Regions from separate parts of the Streptomyces sp. NBC_01142 genome, predicted to be linked through region 2. Evidence: riboswitches for the same ligand, from Rfam matches in the RefSeq annotation. Region 2 holds a riboswitch; each other region holds the start of a gene.
The links. A riboswitch is a leader RNA that binds a small molecule or an ion and turns the genes downstream of it on or off. The one in region 2 is predicted to bind cobalamin.

Region 1 (7,332 bases), on a different contig from region 2:
CAGACGACGCCGAGCTCGAAGGGGTGCACTCCGTCCAGCAGGACGGCAGCCACGTTTTTCAGCATGCAACCAGTGTGGCAGTAATTCGATGGTTGATGACAGTCCTGCCACTGACTTTCCTGGCCCGCGAGGGCGACAGTGGAGTGCATGAACACATTCCTGGAGTACCTCTTCGTACTGGCCCTTTTCGGGCTTGTCGTCCTTCCGTCGCTGGTCGGGCACGCCAGAGACCGGGCCATCGACCGCCAGCTGCGTCAGGCGGCGCGCCGCCCCGCGACGGGAACGCGGGCGGACACGAAGGAGTGGACCAGCCCGGCGCAGACTGCGCCCACCGCATACCAGAGCAGGTCGGGCGCATTGAAGGTGGAGCCCAGCACGAGCCGGGCGAGCGGGTTCCGCGCGGCCAGTTCGGCCGGGAACTGCGTGAGCTGAAGCAGCTCGACGGCGCAACTGAACGCCAGAGCTGTCGCGGCGGCCGCCAGAGGCTTCACCCGGGGAGCGATCAGCACCACCAGGGTGTGGACGAGCACGGTGTAGAGCGCGTCCCCCGCGTACTTGGCGGCCTCGCCCGTCGCCGCACCCCTGATTCCCAGCCCCGCGGCCACGGTCAGTACCGCAGCCGCACACGCCACCAGGCGCGTACGCGCAAGAACACCCATGCCAGGCACCCTATGCAGGCCGTACGCACCCGGTGGCGCGCCCCCCGTTCCCCCGTTCCCCCGTTCCCCCGGTTCCCCGTTCCCCCGGTTCCCCGTTCCCCCGGTTCCCCGTTCCCCCGGTTCTCCGGAATCCCGGAGGTCTAGAAGTCGTCGTCGAAGCCGACCGAACCCTCGACCGCCACCTGGTAGGCGGAGGGGCGGCGCTCGAAGAAGTTGGTCAGCTCCTGGACGCCCTGCAGCTCCATGAAGGAGAACGGGTTCTCCGAGCCGTACACCGGAGCGAAGCCCAGCCGCGTCAGCCGCTGGTCGGCGACGCACTGGAGGTACTCGCGCATCGACTCGGTGTTCATGCCCGGCAGGCCGTCACCGCACAGGTCGCGGCCGAACTGCAGCTCCGCCTCGACGGCCTCCTTCAGCATGTCGGTGACCTGCTGCTGGAGCGCGTCGTCGAAGAGCTCCGGCTCCTCCTTGCGGACCGTGTCCACGACCTCGAAGGCGAAGTTCATGTGCATGGTCTCGTCGCGGAACACCCAGTTGGTGCCGGTGGCCAGGCCGTGCAGCAGGCCGCGCGAGCGGAACCAGTAGACGTACGCGAAGGCGCCGTAGAAGAACAGCCCCTCGATGCAGGCCGCGAAGCAGATCAGATTCAGCAGGAAGCGGCGGCGGTCGGCCTTCGTCTCCAGCCGGTCGATCTTCTCGACCGAGTCCATCCACTTGAAGCAGAACTGGGCCTTCTCGCGGATCGATGGGATCTCCTCGACCGCGTCGAAGGCGGCCGCCCGGTCGTCCGGGTCGGGGAGGTAGGTGTCCAGCAGCGTCAAGTAGAACTGGACGTGCACGGCCTCCTCGAACAGCTGGCGCGAGAGATACAGCCGCGCCTCGGGGGAGTTGATGTGCTTGTAGAGGGTGAGCACCAGGTTGTTGGAGACGATCGAGTCGCCCGTCGCGAAGAACGCTACCAGTCGCCCGATCATGTGCTGCTCACCGGGGCTGAGCTTGGAGAGGTCGGTCACGTCGGAGTGGAGGTCGACCTCCTCCACCGTCCAGGTGTTCTTGATCGCGTCGCGGTAGCGCTCGTAGAAGTCCGGGTAGCGCATCGGACGCAGGGTCAGTTCGAAGCCCGGGTCGAGAAGGTTCTTTTCGGTGGAGCTCATTACTGGCAGGCCTCGCAGGACTCAGGGTTCTCAAGGGAGCAGGCGATCGCGTCGGCGTCGGGCGCGGAGGCCTGCTGCAGGGGGATGGGGGCGGGCGCTGCGGCGGCCGCAGCACCGCCGCCGGCCGCACGCGCGATGCGCGTCGCCGGACGCGAGCGCAGGTAGTACGTCGTCTTCAGACCCTGCTTCCAGGCGTACGCGTACATCGAGCTGAGCTTCCCGATGGTCGGCGTCTCCAGGAAGAGGTTCAGGGACTGGCTCTGGTCCAGGTACGGCGTACGGGCCGCGGCCATGTCGATCAGGCCGCGCTGCGGGATCTCCCAGGCCGTGCGGTACAGCGCGCGGACGTCCTCCGGGATCCAGCTGAAGCCCTGTACCGAGCCGCTCGCCTCGCGCAGCGCCTCACGCGACTGTGCGTCCCACACGCCCAGCTTCTTCAGATCCTCCACCAAGTAGGCGTTGACCTGGAGGAATTCACCGCTCAGCGTCTCGCGCTTGAAGAGGTTGGAGACCTGCGGCTCGATGCACTCGTAGACACCGGCGATCGACGCGATGGTCGCGGTCGGCGCGATGGCGAGCAGCAGCGAGTTGCGCATGCCGGTCTTCGCGATACGGGCGCGCAGCGCGTCCCACCGCTCAGGCCAGTTCCGCTCGACGTCGTAGTGGTCGGGGTGCAGTACGCCGCGCGCCGAGCGGGTCTCGGACCACGCGGGCAGCGGGCCGTTGCGCTCCGCGAGGTCGCAGGACGCCTCGTAGGCCGCGAGCATGATCCGCTCGGCGATCTTCGTGGAGAGCGCCTTCGCCTCGGGCGAGTCGAAGGGGAGACGGAGCTTGAAGAAGACGTCCTGGAGGCCCATCGCGCCCAGGCCCACCGGCCGCCAGCGGGCGTTGGAGCGCCCGGCCTGCTCGGTCGGGTAGAAGTTGATGTCGACGACCCGGTCCAGGAAGGTGACGGCGGTGTGGACGGTTTCGTCCAGCCGCGCCCAGTCCAGATCCCCGCCGTCGGGCCCCTCCACCACGAACGAACCCAGGTTGACCGAACCGAGGTTGCAGACGGCCGTCTCGCCGTCGTCCGTCACCTCCAGGATCTCGGTGCACAGGTTCGAGGAGTGGACGACCTTGCCGGGCTCGGCCGTCTGGTTGGCCGTGCGGTTGGAGGCGTCCTTGAAGGTCATCCAGCCGTTGCCGGTCTGGGCGAGCGTGCGCATCATCCGGCCGTACAGCTCGCGGGCCGGGATGGTCTTGCGCGCCAGCCCTTCGGCCTCCGCCTTGCGGTACGCGGCGTCGAACTCGTCGCCCCACAGGTCGACCAGGGCCGGCACCTCGGCGGGGGAGAACAGCGACCAGTCGGCGTCGGCCTCGACACGGCGCATGAACTCGTCCGGGATCCAGTGCGCGAGGTTCAGGTTGTGCGTACGCCGCGCGTCCTCACCGGTGTTGTCACGCAGCTCGAGGAACTCCTCGATGTCCGCGTGCCAGGTCTCCAGGTAGATCGCGGCGGCGCCCTTGCGCCGGCCGCCCTGGTTCACGGCGGCGACCGAGGCGTCAAGGGTCTTCAGGAACGGCACGATGCCGTTGGAGTGGCCGTTGGTGCCGCGGATCAGCGAACCGCGGGCACGGATACGGGAGTACGAGAGCCCGATGCCGCCGGCGTGCTTGGACAGGCGCGCGACCTGGTGGTAGCGGTCGTAGATCGAGTCGAGCTCGTCCAGCGGAGAGTCCAGCAGATAGCAGGACGACATCTGCGGGTGGCGGGTGCCGGAGTTGAAGAGCGTGGGGGAGGAGGGGAGGTAGTCGAGCCGGCTCATCAGCCCGTACAGCGAGGCGACTTCGTCCAGGGCGCGTACCGAGGTGTCCTCGGCCAGTCCGCAGGCGACGCGCAGCATGAAGTGCTGCGGCGTCTCGATCACCTGGCGGGTGAGGGGGTGCCGCAGGAGGTAGCGGCTGTAGAGCGTCCGCAGCCCGAAGTACCCGAAGCGGTCGTCGGCGGCCTGGTCGATCAGAGCGTCCAGGTGTGCGGAGTGGAGCTCCACGAACTCGGCCGTGCGGTCGGCGATCAGGCCTTCGCGATGGCCGACCGCGACGGAGGCGGAGAAGGCCACCGCGCCCTGCCCGGCTGCCTCGTCCGCGATGTGACGGGTCAGCAGGCGGGCTGCGAGCCGCGAGTAGGCAGGGTCCTCGGAGATCAGGCCCGCGGCCGCGTCGGTGGCGAGGCCTCGCAACTCGGCAGCGTCCGATGCGGCGTTGCGGCCGCGCAGTGCGGCGGCGGCGACACGGCCCGGGTCGGTGTCGGGCAGATCCGCGGTGAGGTCGGTCAGGGTCCGCAGAAGCGCGGTCCCGGGGCCGTCCGCCACCTGGTCGGAAATGCCTGAAGCCGGATCGGCTGGCGCGATGGTCACGTGGTGCTCTCCCTCGCTCGGCTCTGGGCCGGCGGGGGGAGGGGGAAGGCCGTACGGGCGTGTACGTGCCCGCAGAAGGGCAGCACACCGCACGGCATCCACCGGCCCAACCGCGAGGCCCGGACGTCTCGGCATCCGGTTCGGTCGAGCCGGATGCACCGTCGGCAGGTCTTCGGACTGACCAGGTACGACAAAGCGCACCACTTCACACCGTTGCGGGACAGTTCCGGATTCGCACCGGATTCCCCTGCGGCGACAGCGAGCATGAGCATACATGTGGGGGCCGCTTGATGACGCACCCCCCACATGTTGTGTCGTGGCCCGCGTATGGAGGAGGGCGCGACTCGGAGAGGTGCGTGTGGGCCGGTGGGCTTCCCCTGCCTGCCTCTTCCCGAAACCGGGCAAGCTCCGGACCCCGTACGGCCTTCGGGAGTGTCCCCGATCGCCGGACGGGCTGACGCTTCAGCCCCTCGGGTCGGCCAACGCGCAAGGCCTCGCGTCGGCCAACGCGCAAGGGCCGCCGCGCCCCTGTCGGGAAGCGCGACGGCCCTTGCGTCGAGGCCGCGGTCAGTGACCCGCGCCCGCCGTTGCCTTGGGGAGCTCGGTCCGGACGCCGGGGTCGCCCGCGTCCGCCGTGTAGTCCGACGGGTCCGTCTCGTCGACGCCCTCCGGAGCCTTGGCCGCCCGCAGGACAAACGTCATGACCACCGTCACCAGCATGTTCAGCACGAACGCCGTCAGGCCGATGTAGCCGATCTCGCCGATACCCGGAATCTCCGCGGACGAGCCGCCGAAGTGCTTCTGGGTGGGGCTCGCCACGCCGTACGCCGCCGCCGTGCCGTAGATCATGCCGACCGCCCAGCCCGCCAGCAGCGCCCAGCGGTGGAACCAGCGGGTGAACAGGCCGCCCACCAGCGCCGGCAGCGTCTGGAGGATCCAGATGCCGCCGAGCAGCTGGAAGTTGATCGCCACCGTCTTGTCCATGGTCAGGACGAAGGCCAGCGCTCCCACCTTCACCAGCAGCGAGACCAGCTTGGAGACCTTGGTCTCCTGCGCCGGTGTCGCATCGGGCTTGATGAAGTCCTTGTAGATGTTCCGGGTGAACAGATTCGCGGCCGCGATCGACATGATCGCCGCCGGCACCAGCGCGCCGATCCCGATCGCCGCGAAGGCGACACCCGCGAACCAGTCCGGGAACATGGTCTCGAAGAGCTGAGGGATCGCCAGCTGACCGTTCTGCACCTTGATGCCGGCCGCGATCGCCATGAAGCCGAGCAGTGCCAGCAGACCCAGCATCAGCGAGTACAGCGGCAGGATCGTGGTGTTGCGGCGGATCACGTCACGGCTGCGCGAAGAGAGCGTCGCCGTGATCGAGTGCGGATACATGAAGAGCGCGAGCGCCGAGCCCAGCGCCAGGGTCGCGTAACCCCACTGGCCCATCTCCCCGGGTACGAGCGCGCCCCGCGGTTTGTCCGTCGCCGGGTTGATCTGCGCGTAGGCGTCACCGGCCTTGGCGAAGATCTCGTCGAAGCCGCCCAGCTTGATGGGGATGTAGATGATCGCCACCGCGATGACGATGTAGATCAGCGTGTCCTTGACGAACGCGATCAGCGCCGGTGCCCGCAGACCGGAGGAGTAGGTGTACGCCGCCAGCACGCCGAAGGCGATCAGCAGCGGCAGGTCCTTGATGAACCAGTTGGTGTCCTCGCCGCCGCCGACGCCCATCACATCGAGCACCGCCTGGATGCCGACCAGCTGAAGCGCGATGTACGGCATGGTCGCAAGGATGCCGGTGACGGCAACCGCCAGCGAAAGCCCCTTCGAGCCGAAGCGCCCGCGCACGAAGTCGGAGGTGGTGACGTACCCGTGCTTGTGCGAGACCGACCACAGACGCGGCAGGAAGGTGAAGATCAGCGGGTAGACGAGAATGGTGTACGGGACGGCGAAGAAGCCCGCCGCGCCCGCCGCGTAGATCGCCGCGGGGACGGCGACGAAGGTGTACGCCGTGTACAGGTCGCCGCCGAGCAGGAACCAGGTGACCCAGGTGCCGAACGACCTGCCGCCCAGGCCCCATTCGTCGAGGCTCTCGCTCTCGGCCCTGCGCCAGCGCGCGGCCAGGAAGCCCATGACCGTGACGGCCAGGAAGAAGAAGATGAAGACGGCGAGTGCTACGCCGTTCACGCCGTCCTTCACTGCGACGCACCCCCCTTGCGGGCGCGCTGGTCACGCTGCCACAGCTTGTACGCGATCATCGTCAAAAGGGTCGAGATGAGGACCCAGAGCATTTGGTACCAGTAGAAGAACGGAATGCCGATAAACATCGGCTCGACCTTCGCGTACGAGCCGACCCAGAGCATCGCCACGAACGGCGCGAAGAGACAGAGGGCGACGACCACACGCACCGGCGTGATCAGTGGTTGTTTCACTTCCGGCGCTTCAGGCTCTTCCGGCGCTTGTGGCGCCTCAGGCACTGCTGACATACGGCGGCTCCGTCTCCTCGCCCATCATCTGTGTAATGCGCAGGAAATCTAGGCGAGGGTGCGCGCAGCGTCACCCCCCGTCCGTATATCGGTACGGCAACGACTTCTGGTCGCGTCGCGTGCGGTGACACTTCGGCAGCAGCGGAACCCCGCACACGGGTCCGACTCCTGTCGGTCCGTCCGCATCCGCTCGAATTCCCGTCGGGACGGCGCGGACGCGGCCGGAACGTGGGACCTCTCATGCGCGACATACCGCTCGTACGCCGAATCATCCAGCAATTCCCGTACGTACCGCCGGACCGCACCAATGGCGCCGTCGCAGTCCAACTTCGACTCCGCGTAAGGGGCTTCTTCGAGTTACGCGGTCTCCGGGAGATTCCCTGGCTCGTTCGGGTGCGGCAATCAAGGAGTAAGGCTTCCTCAACAGCCCTTTCGCGGAGTCGAGTTCGGGCCTATGGGTGGTTCATTCTCCTTGACACTTCTGGTTGGTCTACGCCAATATCGGAATTGGCCTGCACCAAGTGCGGCCGCCGGTCGGACCGGCCGTTCGGCCGTGCCGTCGCCGGGCGGGCCGCGCTCGGCGACGTACATCCGGTCACGCATGGTGCGACCCGGGTCTCGCGCACTGCCGCGGCCGAGG
Region 2 (7,332 bases):
GTGCCGGGTGATCAGGAACAGTGCGTAGTCGATGCCCACACCCAGACCGAGCATGGTCGCCAGGGTGGGGGAGACCGTGGCAAAGGTGAACACGGCGGCGAGCAACGCGAGGCAGGAGAGTCCGCAGATCACGCTGATGAGCGCTGTGAGCAGCGGAACTCCGGCGGCGAGCACGCTGCCGAAGCCGACCAGGAGCACCACGATCGCCACCCCGAAGCCGATCACCTCACTGGTCCGGTCGTCGGGAGCCGGCCGGGCCAGTTCACCCAGCGGACCGCCGTACTCCACATCCACCCCGGCGGCGCGCAGCGGCTGGACAGCGGCGTCCACACCGTCGATGTACGACTCCTCCAGCGTGGAGGGCTGCACGTCGAAGCGGACGGTGATGTATGCGGTGGAGCCGTCGGTCGACAGAGGGCCGACGTTCGGCGTGGACGGCTGTGGTGGGGGCGGAGTCGAGCCCGGTGGCGGCAGCGGATTCTGTGCGGAAAGCACATGCGGCAGCTTCTGGAGACTCCCGATCACCGTGGACATCTGTGAGCCGAGGTCCGTGAGCGGCTTCGACGTGTCATGCAGGACGATCTGGCTGCTGTAGCCCCCGGCCGAAGGCTCGTGCTCCTTCAGTACGTCCAGACCTTGCTGGGACTGGGCGCCTGGCAGCGAGAAGTTGTCGGAGTAGTCACCGCCGAAGGAGTGATGGAGCACCTGAAGGCTCCCGAGGGCGACCAGCCAGGCCACGATGACGATCACGCAGTGGCGGGCGCACCATTCACCGAGCCTGCGCAGCAGGCCTTTCGGGGCGACAGGCCCGTATGCCCGGGAATCGTGCGGCGGCTGAGTCAGCGGCATACGTCTCTCCCGACGGTCACCGGCGCTCCTACGGCTGCCGAAGTGTGGATGCAGTGGCCTCGGAGGGGCTCACACGTGTTCCCTCTCCTGGTGCCTCCGGCTGGTGCCCTGATGAGCGTTCAACCCGACGGCGGCGGGACCGGTCGCTCCGAACGCGACGGCGGCACACACCGCCGAAGTGACGAGGACGCGGGACGCCGACGTGAGGCGCATAGGGGGTTCCTTTCGGGGGGTGAGACTCCCCCCACCGTGTAAAGGATCAGCACACGGTGCAACCGCACGGCCCTGTCGGCCTCACGTCGGCGCGCCTGCCGGACATCACTGACGGCCGGGGCCGGCGTTCACCCGCTTCGGCGGCGCGTCGGAGCGCGGCAGGCGTACGGGGTAGTGATCGTGACGCGCGTCGATCCGGGGAGGGATGCCCGAAGCGACACTTCGGTTCACTGGTGGCGATGGCAAAGAGAGTTGCTTTTGTCACCGTGCCCATGAGCCGCCGTGACCTGCCCGTTTCCCTATTGTCGGACGGGTGAGCAGCACCACCCGCGACCGTGATCCGTTCTTCGACAACGCGAAGTTCCTGCTGATCGCCCTTGTCGCTCTCGGCCATAGTTGGGAACAGGTCATCGGCGGCACGCATGCGTTGAGAGCCGTGCACACCGTCGTCTACGCCTTCCATATGCCGGCGTTCATCCTGCTCTCGGGATACTTCTCCAGAAGCTTCACCGGCCGCCCCGACCAGATGCGACGGCTGATCTCCGGCGTGCTCGCTCCGTATCTGATCTTCGAGGTCGTGTACACCGCGGTCTACCACTGGACTCGCGACCAGCCCTTCTCGATCACACCCACCGCGCCGTCGTATCTCTGCTGGTTCATGATCGCGCTGTTCGTCTGGCGGCTGAGCGCCCCGCTCTGGCAGGCCGTGCGCTTCCCCGTCCCCATCGCCGTGGCCGTCTCGCTGGCCGCGGGCATGACGGTGATGGGCGGGGACCTGGCGCTGCCGCGCGTGCTCATGTTCCTGCCGTGGTTCGTGCTCGGACTGAAGCTGCGGGCGGAGCACTTCGCACTGCTGCGCACCCGCATCGCCCGGCGCTGGGCCCTGCCCGCTTTCGTGGCCGCCGGGTTCCTCGCCCACCGGCTCGCGCCGCAACCCGACGACCACTGGCTCTCCATGGACGCGGGCTATGGCGTGCTGGAGGTGTCGCCGGGGCACTATCTGGTGCTGCGGATGCTGATCTTCGCCGCGAGCGCGGTGCTCGTCGCCGCCTTCCTGGCACTCGTTCCCGGACGCCGTACCTGGTTCACGGCGCTGGGGGCGGTCACCCTGTACCCGTATCTGCTGCACGGCATCCTGATACGGACTGCCGGGTACGTGGGGGCGTTCGACGTCGTCAAGTCCTGGGGGCTGCCGGGTGAGCTGCTGCTCAGTGTCTGCGCGGTGGCCGCCGTCGTCCTGTTGTCCACGCCGCCGGTACGCAGAGTGGCGCGCCCGCTCGTCGAGCCGCGTTTCCCGCGCCGGGGTGTGCCGGACAAGCGCGTGCCCGTGCCCGAACCGGCTCCCGCCGGCGGGCGGCGGGACCCGTGAAGCAGTTCAGCCCTCCGGCGAGCAGTCGACGTCGAGCAGCTTCAGCGGCTTCTTCCCGTCCAGCTCCACGTACGCCGTGAAGACCGCGGTGACCTCGCCGTTCTCACCCCAGTGCGTGGTCACCGGCGCCCAGCCGACGCGCGCCGACTGAGCCGTGGTCACCCTGCCGATGTCGATGGAACGCGGCTCGTTCTGCGCGCAGAGCAGCACGTCGAAGCCGGGGTTCGCCGCGGCCTTGTTCTTCAGGAGGTCGGAGACCCGGTTCTTGCGGTCCGAGGCGGAAGGGCCGTGATCGCCGTAGAAACGGTCCAGGAAGGTGCGGATCTCCTTCGCCGTGTAGCGGTCGTTCGCGTCCGTGGCGGTGGACGCGGCTGCCGGAGAGATGGCTGCGAGCGAGAAGCCCAGAGCGAGGGCCGATGCGCCGGCCACGGCGGCGACTGCGGAGCGCCTGGCGAGACCAGTCGAGATACGGAACATGAGATCTACCCCGTTTTCTTGAATTGTGCCCATGAGTTGGGCGAGTCACTGGAGTAGATCCGTACGGGGAGCGGGAGGTTGTACCCCGAAATCCGCTGGTGCAGTGCCAGGACATTTCGGGGACGCACCGGGGAGCCGCCTGCTGATCAGCTGGAAGAACTCGGCCTCGTTGCCCGCGAGTCCGAGGGCGCACAGTGCCTCGTCCGCCTCGGTGATCGGCGCGCTGAGCAGGGGGAGGGCGGCGTCGGACTGCTCTGGATCGGCGAGGACGGCCCGGGTGGTCTGAAGAAGCCGGACGTACGCCTGCGCCGCGGCGAGCTCGGGATCGGTCATCTCGGTCTGCCCCTCGTGAAGATGTCGGACCGTCAAGCATCTCGTGTGGCACTGACAGTGGCCTTCGGGTCATGAATGATGGGCCCCGACATGCCGCAGCCTCCCCGTTCGGACACGGCGTGCAGGTGAGCGCGGCCGTACGGGCCCGTCATGCGGGCTGGGTGTTCTGCCGGGCGGGCGAGAGCCTAGGGTGGTCCCTGCAGATGGTTCGCCCTGTCCGCCAGACAGGTGCGTCGCAAGAGGGAATCCGGTGGAAATCCGGAACTGCCCCGCAGCGGTAAGTGGGAACGACCGCCGTCATACGCACTGGACCCGGCACCGGGTCTGGGAAGCGACGGCCAGTAGGTGTCTTCGTACGGCGAAGACGTGCCCGCAAGTCCGAAGACCTGCCACTGCCCGTGCGCGACCCACGCGCGCGGAGATCTCGGTGACCTCGTGGGCGGGTCGGCGCTATGGGCAGCACGGGCACACCTCCAGGTGTGCGGGTGGCTGCTCCGGTTGCCGTTCCTTCGCGTCCCACGACCCGTTCCGGGGTCACTGACGAGTACTCGCGAAGGAGAGTTCCGTGACCAGCACATCCGCAGCCGCAGGAGCCCGGGCCACCGTCCACGGCTACCCCCGCCAGGGCCCGAACCGGGAACTGAAGAAGGCCATCGAGGGCTACTGGAAGGGCCGCGTCAGTGCCGACGCCCTCCAGGAGACCGCCGCAGAACTGCGCCGCGCCAACTGGCAGCAGCTCGCCGACTCCGGAATCCACGAAGTGCCCACCGGAGACTTCTCGTACTACGACCACGTACTGGACACCAGCGTCGCGGTCGGCGCCGTCCCCGCCCGCCACCGCGCGGCCGTCGAAGCCGGCACACTCGACGGATACTTCGCCATGGCCCGCGGCACCCAGGATGTCGCGCCCCTGGAGATGACCAAATGGTTCGACACCAACTACCACTACCTCGTCCCCGAACTCGGCCCCGACACCGTCTTCTCCGCCGACTCCGCCAAGCAGGTCGGCGAGCTGAAGGAAGCCCTCGCGCTCGGCCACACCGCGCGCCCGGTGCTCGTCGGCCCGGTCACCTATCTGCTGCTCGCCAAGCCGGCCCCGGGCGTCGCCGCCGACTTCGAACCGCTCACCCTGCTGGACCGGTTGCTGCCGGTGTACGCCGAGCTGCTCCGTGATCTGCGGGCCGCGGGCGGGCAGTGGGCGCAGCTCGACGAGCCCGCCCTGGTCCAGGACCGGACCCCGGCCGTGCTCAACGCCGCGGCCCGCGCCTACCGGGACCTCGGCGCGCTCACCGACCGCCCCAAGATCCTGGTCGCCTCCTACTTCGACCGGCTCGGCGAGGCGCTCCCCGTCCTGGCCAAGGCCCCGATCGACGGTCTCGCGCTCGACTTCACCGGCGCCGCCGCGGCCAACCTCGACGACCTCGCCGCCGTGGGCGGTCTGCCCGGCAAACGGCTCGTCGCCGGAGTGGTCGACGGCCGCAACGTCTGGATCAACGACCTGGGCAGGTCGATGGCCACGCTCGCCACCCTGCTCGGCCTCGCCGACCGGGTGGATGTGGCACCGTCCTGCTCCCTGCTGCACGTGCCCCTCGACGCCACCGCCGAACGCGATGTGGACACCCAGGTCGCCCGCTGGCTGGCCTTCGCCCGCCAGAAGACGGCCGAGGTGGTCACCCTGGCCCGCGGGCTGACCGAGGGCAACGACAGCATCGCCGCCCAACTGGCCGCCAACCGGGCCGACCTGCGCTCCCGCGCCACCTCCGCGCTCACCCACGACCCGGCCGTACGTGCCCGCAGCGCGGCCGTCACCGACACGGACGCCCGCCGCAGCCTGCCGTACTCCGAGCGGGCCGCAGCTCAGCGCGCGCGCCTCGGTCTGCCCCTCCTGCCGACGACCACCATCGGCTCCTTCCCGCAGACCACCGAACTGCGCACCGCGCGGGCGGACCTGCGGGCCGGGCGTATCGACACCGGGGGCTACGACGAGCGGATCGATGCCGAGATCCGCGAGGTCATCTCCTTCCAGGAGAAGACCGGCATCGACGTCCTCGTGCACGGCGAGCCCGAACGCAACGACATGGTGCAGTACTTCGCCGAGCAGCTCAGCGGCTACCTCGCCACCCAGCACGGCTGGGTGCAGTCGTACGGCACCCGCTACGTCCGCCCGCCGATCCTGGCCGGCGACATCTCCCGGCCCGAGCCGATGACGGTGCGCTGGACCTCGTACGCCCAGTCGCTGACCGACCGCCCGGTCAAGGGCATGCTCACCGGCCCGGTCACCATGCTCGCCTGGTCCTTCGTCCGCGACGACCAGCCGCTCGGCGACACCGCCCGTCAGGTCGCCCTCGCCCTGCGGGACGAGGTGAACGACCTGGAGGCCGCGGGCTCCTCGGTCATCCAGGTGGACGAGCCCGCCCTGCGGGAGACCCTGCCGCTGCGCAGCGCCGACCACGAGGCCTATCTGGCCTGGGCGACGGAGGCGTTCCGGCTCACCACCGCCGGGGTCCGCGCGGACACCCAGATCCACACACACATGTGCTACGCCGAGTTCGGCGACATCCTGCAGGCCATCGACGACCTCGACGCCGATGTCATCAGCCTGGAGGCAGCCCGCTCCCATATGCAGGTCGCCGACGAGCTCGCCACCGCGGGCTATCCGCGTGAAGTCGGACCGGGTGTGTACGACATCCACTCCCCGCGTGTCCCGAGTGCCGACGAGGCAGCGACCCTGCTGCGCAAGGGACTTGAGGCGATTCCCGCCGAGCGGCTGTGGGTCAACCCCGACTGCGGTCTCAAGACCCGGGGCTGGGCCGAGGTCCGTACGTCACTGGAGAACCTGGTGGCCGCGGCGCACGAGGTGAGGTCCGCGCTGCCCGGCGAGTAACCGGGGCTGAGCCCCAGACTCCCTGTACGGCCGTCGGCCGTGCCCTCAGTCTCCCCCGGACTTCGTCCGGGGGCCCTGGGGGGCTGAACTTCAGCCCCGCCGGCGATTGAGGTGCGGGGTCTGGGGCGGCGCCCCAGCACGGGCCCGTGGCCTGCCCCCGGATCCGCTAGCGTCGCTGGAACGCCTCCAGAATCCGCTCGGCGGCGAGTGTCGCTGTCAACTCCCCGTCCCGTACCTGCTGTTCGAGGCCGGGTGCGAGCCTGCGTACCTCGGGATGGTTGCGCAGCCGGTCCAGCAGCTCGTCGTGGACCATCGTCCAGGCCCAGTCGATCTGCTGGTCGCGGCGCTTGGCGGCGAGCCGGCCGGTCGAGTCGAGGAGAGTCCGGTGCTGCTCCAGCCGCTCCCAGAGGGTGTCGAGCCCGCTGCCCTCGCGGGCGCTGCAGGACAGCACCGGGGGAGTCCAGGCGGCGTCGGCGGGGTGCATCAGCCGCAGCGCACCGGCGAGTTCGCGGGCGGCGGAGCGGGCGTCGCGTTCGTGCGGGCCGTCCGCCTTGTTGACCGCAAGCACATCGGCCAGCTCCAGTACGCCCTTCTTGATGCCCTGGAGCTGGTCGCCGGTGCGGGCGAGGGTGAGCAGCAGGAAGGAGTCCACCATGTTGGCCACGGCGGTCTCCGACTGGCCGACGCCGACCGTCTCCACCAGCACCACGTCGTAGCCGGCGGCCTCCACCACGATGATGGATTCACGGGTGGCCTTGGCCACCCCGCCCAGGGTGCCCGAGGTGGGGGACGGCCGTACGAACGCCGCCGGGTCCACGGCGAGGCGCTCCATCCGGGTCTTGTCGCCCAGGATGGAGCCGCCGGTACGGGTGGACGAAGGGTCGACGGCGAGTACCGCGACCCGGTGGCCGAGACCGGTGAGCATGGTGCCGAGCGCGTCGATGAAGGTGGACTTGCCGACGCCCGGCACCCCGCTGATGCCCACCCGCCGGGCTGTGCCCGAGTAAGGCAGCAGCTCCGTCAGCAGTTGCTGAGCGAGAGCGCGATGGTCGGCACGGGTGGACTCGACGAGCGTGATGGCGCGGGCGATGTACGCCCGCGACCCGTCACGTACGCCCTTGACATAGCGCTCGATGTCGATCGTGGGTGCCATCGGCTCACAACTCGTGGCCGAGCGCGGCGGCCAGGGTCTTCACCAGATCCTGTG
Region 3 (7,332 bases), on a different contig from region 2:
GGGGCCGGCCGAGAGCTGGAGGAGGGAGAGCACCTGGGGCACGGCCTCGACGGCCTCGGCGACTGCGGTGGGGGCGACGTCCTGGGGGGCCGGGTGGACCAGCGACCAGGCGTCGAAGAGGGCAACCCAGCCGCGCAGTACGGCCATGTCGTCCCGGTCCCAGGCGCGCAGCCGCCAGCCGGGGCGTGCGGTGTCGCCGTGCAGTTCGACCAGTCCGGCGAGGCGGGCGCGGTCCCATCCCGCGCGTACCTGAATCGAAGTCAACTCCAGGGCGGCCGCGGCTCGTTCCTGCGCCCTCGCGGCGAGCGGAGCGGTGCCGGGGTCACTCCCCCCCAGCCCTTCGGGCATGGGAGCGACCCCCACGGCGGCCCAGCGGGCAATGCGTACGGCGTCGGCGAGGACCGCCCGCGCCTGGCGGGCCAGCTCCGCGGGGGGCGGTGTGCCCTCGGGCGGGCGGGGGGCCGGCCGGGTGCGCCGGGTCGTCACAGCCCGCCGTGCGGTGGCCAACGACCGCGGGCGGACAAGACGGAGTCTGGAGTTGCGCGCCAATTGCTCATCAGGCTTTCGGGACGTCACGGGAACAGTGTTCCCGCTCACGCCCCGAAAGCCCAAACGGAACCTGGTCGGCCGCGACGGGCGGCCGCCTCGCCAGGCGCCGCAAGGGCTACATCAGGGGGGTCAGGAAGCGGCGGAGTACCTCTTCGTAGCCTGCCGGGTCGGCGTTCCACATGGCGGCGTGCGGGGCCTGCGGAACCGTGTGGAGGGCGACCAGTCCGGGGCGGCGGGCCGCGAGGTCGCGAGAGGGCTGCCAGGGCGCGAGGGTGTCGTCCGGGCCGTGGAAGATCAGGGTCGGGACGCTCAGGGTCCGTGGGTCCGCGGCGGCGAGCAGCCGACCGGCGCCGAGTCCCGTCCTGCCCTGAGCCGCTCTGACGGCGAGCGGAAGCAGGAACGAGGGGGTGCGGCGGGCCGCGGCCAGATTGCGCAGAGTGGTTTCCCAGTCGAGGACCGGGGAGTCCAGGACGAGTCCGCTGATCCGGTCGCGAAGCCCGGAGTTGGCGGCGGCGTACAGGGCCATCGTGGCGCCGGTGGACCAGCCGTGCAGGACGATGTCCCGGGCGCCGTAGCGCACGGCGTAGCGGATGGCCGCGTCCAGGTCGCGCCACTCGGAGTCGCCGAGGTGACCGAGCCCGTCCGGGGACCTGGGTGCGCCGAGGTCCCCGCGATAGCCGATGTCGAGCACCGGGAGCCGATGGGAGTGCAGGAAGGCCATGAGGTTCATGGGGTGTTCCCGTGTGGCACCCAGGCCGTGCACGGTGATGACCCAGGTGTCGCGGACGCCGGGCACGAACCACGCCGGCAGCCCGCCCAGTTCGCCGGGGATGTCGACGTCGCTGTGCTTGAGGCCGAGCGCGCTGCTCGGATCGCCGCTGTGCACCTGAGGGGTGAGCCGCACCCGGGTGCCCGGCTTCAGTCTGCCGTGGCCGATGCCCTCCAGGCGGCGTACGACGGTGTCGGCGGAGTGCGGCACATCGTCGAGTACGGCCCCGATGACCGCGTGGACGCCGGAGCTCTCGATGCCGTACGTACCGGGGCGCTGCGAGACGAGGCTGCGGGTCAGGGTCACCGTGTCCGGGGCCGTGGCGTGCACGGTGAGCCGGGGTTCACCGGGCAGGGGCCGGCCGGGCGACGGCTTGAGCGCGGCGTCGCTTGCGTAGCGGCCGGCCGCGATCGCGGCCGCGCCGACACCGATCAGAGTGGTGACGGCAGCTGCCGTCGCTGTAGCCGGGCGCACTGCTCCAGTGTCGGCACGCGAACGCCGCGCGGCCAGTGGGCGTGGGCCGCCGGTGTCGGCGGACGGCCGGGCCGGCGGCGGCCGGCACCGGGAGGACGGCTGGTGCCTACGGCCGGCCGGTGTCAGCGGGAGGGGCCGTAGCCCTGGAGCTTCTCCCCCGCCTCGCGCAGCTGGGAGGCGGAGAGCAGGGTGGGCGAGTGTCCGGGGACCGAGGCTGCGGTCAGCCAGAGCCGGCACATCGACTCCAACTGGGCGGTGCGGTCATAGGCCTGTTGGAGGGAGTCGCCGTAGGTGAGCGTCCCATGGTTCTGCAGGAGACAGCCGGTGCGGTCGCGCAGGGCGCGCAGCATGTTCTCGGCCAGTTCTTCCGTTCCGTACAGGGCGTACGGGGCGACGCGGACGGGGCCGCCGAGGGCCGCGATCATGTAGTGGATCGACGGGAGCTCGGCGACGAGGGTGGAGACGGCGGTGGCGTGCACGGCGTGGGTGTGGACCACGGCGCGGGCGCCGGTGTTGCGGTAGACCTCGAGGTGGAGCGGCAGTTCGCTGGTGGGGGCGAGGTCGCCGAGCACCTGGTTGCCGTCGAGGTCGACGGCGACGGTGTCCTCGGGGGTGAGCCGGTCGTAGGCGACTCCGCTCGGCGTGACCAGGACGAGGTCACCGGCCCGCACCGAGACATTGCCCGAGGTGCCCACCACCAGGCCTTCCGTTGCCGTCCTGCGAGCCGTGGCCACGAGGTCTTCCCACGCCCGCCCGATCGCGTCCTGCCGCACCTCATCGGTCATAACGGTGATCCTGCCAGGCGGCCCGGGATACCGCGGAGGCGGCGGTGAGCGGCCGCCGAGCGGCCCCGCGTGATCAATGAGGACCCATGGGTGAGGGATGAGCGATCGATGAGTGAGCAAGGTCTCCTCGAAGGCCATAAAAGCCGCTTTCCGCCGCCGGCCAGGCGGCCCCGAACGACCCGACGCCGCGCGGGCACTCTCCCAAGGCGCCTCCACCCGAGACTCCGGACGGCAAGCGGAATGGCCGGTACCCATCTGCGGACACCACACCGCCCGCCCCAGTTCATCTTCCGTTCATCCAGGTTGCCTACGGTCGCCGAGCCACTGACGTCAAACGATTGCCTGGGTAAATGGAACACATCACCTTGCTGCTCGCGATTGTGATCGTGACAGCTCTAGTGTTCGATTTCACGAACGGTTTCCACGACACCGCCAACGCGATGGCGACGACCATCTCGACCGGCGCTCTGAAGCCCAAGACGGCGGTGGCCATGTCCGCCGTGCTCAACCTCGTCGGCGCGTTCCTGTCCGTGGAGGTCGCCAAAACGATCTCCAGCGGCATCGTCACCGAAGCAGGCATCACACCCGAAGTCATCTTCGCGGCGCTCGTCGGCGCCATCCTCTGGAACCTGATGACCTGGCTGATCGGCCTGCCCTCCAGTTCCTCGCACGCCCTCATGGGCGGTCTGATCGGCGCCACCATCGCCTCGGTCGGCGTCAGCGGCGTCAACGGCGGCACTGTCGTCACCAAGGTGCTCATCCCCGCGATCGCCGCCCCGCTGGTCGCCGGCGTCGCGGCGTACCTCGCCTCCCGGCTGACGTACCGCATCGGCAGGAACGCCGACCCGAAGGCCACCGCGAAGGGCTACCGCGCCGGCCAGATCACCTCGGCGGGCCTGGTCTCCCTGGCCCACGGCACCAACGACGCGCAGAAGACCATGGGCATCATCACGCTGGCGCTCGTCGCCGGCGGTGTGCTCGCCCCCGGCTCCAACCCCCCGATGTGGGTCATCCTCGCCGCTGGTCTCGCGATCGCGCTCGGCACCTACCTCGGCGGCTGGCGCATCATCCGCACCATGGGCAAGGGCCTCACCGACCTCCAGCCGCAGCAGGGCTTCGCCGCCCAGACCAGCGCGGCCAGCGTCATCCTCGCCTCCTCCAACCTCGGCTTCTCGCTGTCGACCACGCACTCCTGCTCCGGCGCCGTGATGGGTGCGGGCCTGGGCCGCAAGGGCGGCGTGGTCCGCTGGTCCACCGCCACCCGGATGTTCGTCGCCTGGGGTCTGACCCTGCCGGCCGCCGGTCTGGTCGCCGCGGGCTCGGAGTTCGTCACCAAGCAGGGCGACTGGGGTGTCGCGGCCGTCGCGGTCTTCCTGGTCTCCGCCTGCGCCGCGATCTGGTTCGTCTCCCGCCGCCAGGTGGTCGACCACACCAACGTCAACGACGTGGACATCGACGCCGAGCCCGCTGGTGTCGTGACCACTGCCATCGCGGCCGTCACCCCGCCGCCGGCCGGCACACCCGCGCAGGACCTCAAGACCACCATCCCGGCCCCGGCCCCTCCCGCAGGCTCCGAGCCGGCCACGGCCACGGTGTAAGGACAGATCAGCATGAACATCGACTGGGCAGCACTCGGCTCCGTCTTCGGCGTGAGCCTCGTCGCCACCGTCGCTCTGGTGGGTCTGTTCACCCTGGGCATCGTGGGCCTGACCAAGCAGGAATCGGCGGCCGCACAGGGCGGTTCCGCTGTCGTGGCGCGCACCGGTGCGTACGCGTGCTTCGCGCTCTGCGCGGCGGCCGTGGCGTACGGAATCTTTCTGATCGTCGTCTGACGGCGGCGCACACAGCGCACAGCCCAGGACACACAGAACAGAGCCGGGCCGGGCACCCCTTCGGGTGACCGGCCCGGCTTTTCCGTGCGCCGGGACCCGGCCCGCCTCATGCGTGGACCGCTCTTTGAATGTCGGGTCTCGTCCGAGAAAGCCGGATTTCGGCGTCCAGGAGAATTCCGGCCCGGGTGTGGGGCTCGGCACACTGTCCCGTCGCAGGTCAAAGGCAAGTTGACTGGTGTTCGCCTGCGTGGTGGACTGCCGAGGCCATCTACGGCGGCAGAAGAGGAAGTCGGTGCGAATCCGACGCGGTCCCGCCACTGTCACCGGGGAGCAGTTCCCCGGAAGCCAGGAACTCTCACCGTCGGTCACGTCACGTCGAACCAGGGCGCGGACCCTGAGTGAGGACATACCGCCATGCCCGGCTGCGGTTCAGCTGCTGTTTCTGTTTCTTCTGTGAGTACGAGGGTTCGACGAGGCGTAACGGCGGCCTGAACCCATGCGTGCCGACCGTGAATTCGTGTACGGCGCCGCCGCCGGCCTCATCGGCGACCTGCTGCTCGGCGATCCCCGCCGGGGGCACCCGGTCGCCGCGTTCGGGCAGGCCGCGGGCGCTGTCGAGCGTGTCCTGTGGCGTGACCACCGCGGCTGGGGCGCACTGCACGCCGTCCTGTGCGCCGGGGGCGCCGCGGGCGGTGCCGCCCTGCTCGCCCGCGGTGTACGAAGGCGCGGCGCCGCCTCCGTCGCGCTGACCGCCGCCGCTACCTGGGCCGTCGTCGGGGGAACATCCCTGGGCCGCGAGGCGCGCGCCATCGGCGGCGCGCTCGCCGCCGGGGACGCGGATGTGGCGCGGGAGCGCCTGCCGCATCTGTGCGGGCGCGATCCGCAGGCCCTGGACGAGCAGCAGATCGCCCGCGCCGTCGTCGAATCCGTCGCCGAGAACACCTCCGACGCCGTGGTGGGCGCGCTGGTCTGGGGTGCCCTCGCAGGCGTGCCCGGTCTGGTGGGCTTCCGGGCGGTCAACACCCTGGACGCGATGGTCGGGCACAGATCGCCCCGGTACCGGCGGTTCGGCTGGGCTTCGGCCCGCCTCGACGATGTGGCCGGCTGGCCGGGCGCCCGGCTCACCGCGGGCCTCGCGGTACTCGCGGGCGGGGATGCGCGCGGGGCCGTACGGGCGTGGCGGGCCGACGCGCAGAAGCACCCGAGCCCGAACGCGGGACCGGTGGAGGCGGCGTTCGCGGGCGCGCTCGGCGTACGGCTGGGCGGAACACTCTCGTACGCCGGACGGGTGGAACACCGGCCGGTGCTCAATGCCCCGGGCCGTCCCGTGGAGTTCGGCGACATCGAACGTGCCGTACGGCTCTCGCGCCGTATCGGCTGGCTGACCCTGGCGACCTGCGCGGCGGGACGCCTGGCGGCGCACACGCTGCGCACCGGCACGGCACGAAAGGGGCGGGGATGAGCGGGAGCAGGCGTACCGGCGGAGGGCTGCTGGTCGCGGGGACCACGTCCGACGCAGGCAAGAGCGTCGTCACGGCCGGGATCTGCCGGTGGCTCGTACGGCAGGGAGTGAAGGTCGCGCCCTTCAAGGGGCAGAACATGTCGCTCAATTCGTTCGTGACACGCGAGGGTGCGGAGATCGGGCGGGCGCAGGCCATGCAGGCGCAGGCCGCGCGGGTGGAGCCGACCGCGCTGATGAATCCCGTGCTGCTCAAGCCCGGCAGCGACCGGTCCAGCCAGGTCGTGCTGATGGGCAGACCGGTGGGCGAGCTCAGTGCGCGTGGGTTCTTCGGGGGATCCGGGCCCGCGGCGGGGCCGCAATCGGGCGCGGCGTCCGGGGGGAGGGCGCTGCACGGCGGGCGGCAGGAAGCATTGCTCTCCACCGTCGTGGAGTGCCTGGAGGAGCTGCGGGGCACGTATGACGCCGTGATCTGCGAGGGGGCGGGCAGTCCGGCCGAAATCAATCTGCGGCGTACGGACATCGTGAACATGGGCATCGCACGGGCGGCTTCCCTGCCCGTCGTTGTCGTCGGAGACATCGACCGCGGAGGCGTCTTCGCCTCGTTCTTCGGGACCACCGCGCTGCTCAGTGCCGAGGACCAGGCGCTCGTTGCCGGGTACATCGTCAACAAGTTCCGGGGCGACGTGTCGCTGCTCGAGCCCGGGCTGGACATGCTGGAAGGCCTCACCGGACGCAGAACGTACGGAGTGCTGCCGTTCGCGCACGGCCTCGGCATCGACGAGGAGGACGGGCTCCGGGTGTCGTTGCGGGGCGCCGTACGGGAGTCGGTGGTCGCGCCGCCCGTGGGCGAGGACGTGCTGCGGGTCGCCGTGTGCGCCGTGCCGCTGATGTCCAACTTCACCGACGTGGACGCGCTGGCCGCCGAACCGGGCGTCGTCGTGCGGTTCGTGGACCGCGCCGAGGAGCTCGTCGATGCCGACCTGGTGATCGTGCCGGGAACCCGCGGCACGGTCAGGGCCCTGGAGTGGCTGAAGGAGCGCGGGCTCGCCGGCGCACTGCTGCGCCGCGCCGCCGCGGGCAGACCCGTGCTCGGCATCTGCGGCGGGTTCCAGTTGCTCGGCGAGCACATCGAGGACGAGGTCGAGTCGCGCGCGGGCCGTGTCCCGGGCCTCGGCCTGCTGCCCGTACGGGTGCGGTTCGCGGTCGACAAGACACTGGCCCGGCCGGTCGGCGAAGCACTCGGCGAGCCGGTCGAGGGCTACGAGATCCACCACGGCGTCGCCGAAGTGTCCGGCGGTGACACGTTCATCTCCGACGGCGACGGACACAGTCTGGACGGCTGCCGGGTGGGCGCCGTCTGGGGCACCCACTGGCACGGCTCGCTGGAGAGCGACGGCTTCCGCCGCGCCTTCCTGCGGGAGGTGGCGGCGGCGGCCGGACGGCGGTTCGTGCCCGCGCCGG

Region 1: linked by a shared signal. The riboswitch ahead of OG883_RS05035 (ribonucleoside-diphosphate reductase subunit alpha) and the one ahead of metE (5-methyltetrahydropteroyltriglutamate--homocysteine S-methyltransferase) in region 2 are both predicted to bind cobalamin.
Region 3: linked by a shared signal. The riboswitch ahead of OG883_RS20410 (cobalamin biosynthesis protein) and the one ahead of metE (5-methyltetrahydropteroyltriglutamate--homocysteine S-methyltransferase) in region 2 are both predicted to bind cobalamin.

What each region holds. Positions count from the first base shown of each region.
Region 1 covers NZ_JAPEOR010000001.1:1,051,662-1,058,993, forward strand. Annotated here, with positions in the region: gene OG883_RS05020 (helix-turn-helix domain-containing protein) at 1-65, opposite strand, end outside; gene OG883_RS05025 (DUF2809 domain-containing protein) at 255-659, opposite strand; gene OG883_RS05030 (ribonucleotide-diphosphate reductase subunit beta) at 800-1,813, opposite strand; gene OG883_RS05035 (ribonucleoside-diphosphate reductase subunit alpha) at 1,813-4,212, opposite strand; cobalamin riboswitch at 4,358-4,491, opposite strand; gene mctP (monocarboxylate uptake permease MctP) at 4,780-6,405, opposite strand; gene OG883_RS05045 (DUF3311 domain-containing protein) at 6,402-6,692, opposite strand; partial or broken gene OG883_RS05050 (YbdD/YjiX family protein) at 6,828-7,019, opposite strand; gene OG883_RS05055 (hypothetical protein) at 7,200-7,332, shown strand, end outside.
Region 2 covers NZ_JAPEOR010000003.1:621,488-628,819, forward strand. Annotated here, with positions in the region: gene OG883_RS36900 (MMPL family transporter) at 1-849, opposite strand, end outside; gene OG883_RS36905 (acyltransferase family protein) at 1,376-2,431, shown strand; gene OG883_RS36910 (hypothetical protein) at 2,438-2,908, opposite strand; gene OG883_RS36915 (hypothetical protein) at 2,954-3,241, opposite strand; cobalamin riboswitch at 3,429-3,650, shown strand; gene metE (5-methyltetrahydropteroyltriglutamate--homocysteine S-methyltransferase) at 3,807-6,125, shown strand; gene meaB (methylmalonyl Co-A mutase-associated GTPase MeaB) at 6,292-7,278, opposite strand; gene scpA (methylmalonyl-CoA mutase) at 7,283-7,332, opposite strand, start outside.
Region 3 covers NZ_JAPEOR010000002.1:649,489-656,820, forward strand. Annotated here, with positions in the region: gene OG883_RS20385 (hypothetical protein) at 1-486, opposite strand, end outside; gene OG883_RS20390 (alpha/beta hydrolase) at 665-1,792, opposite strand; gene OG883_RS20395 (class II aldolase/adducin family protein) at 1,915-2,577, opposite strand; gene OG883_RS20400 (inorganic phosphate transporter) at 2,928-4,175, shown strand; gene OG883_RS20405 (hypothetical protein) at 4,188-4,409, shown strand; cobalamin riboswitch at 4,643-4,785, shown strand; gene OG883_RS20410 (cobalamin biosynthesis protein) at 4,906-5,871, shown strand; gene OG883_RS20415 (cobyric acid synthase) at 5,868-7,332, shown strand, end outside.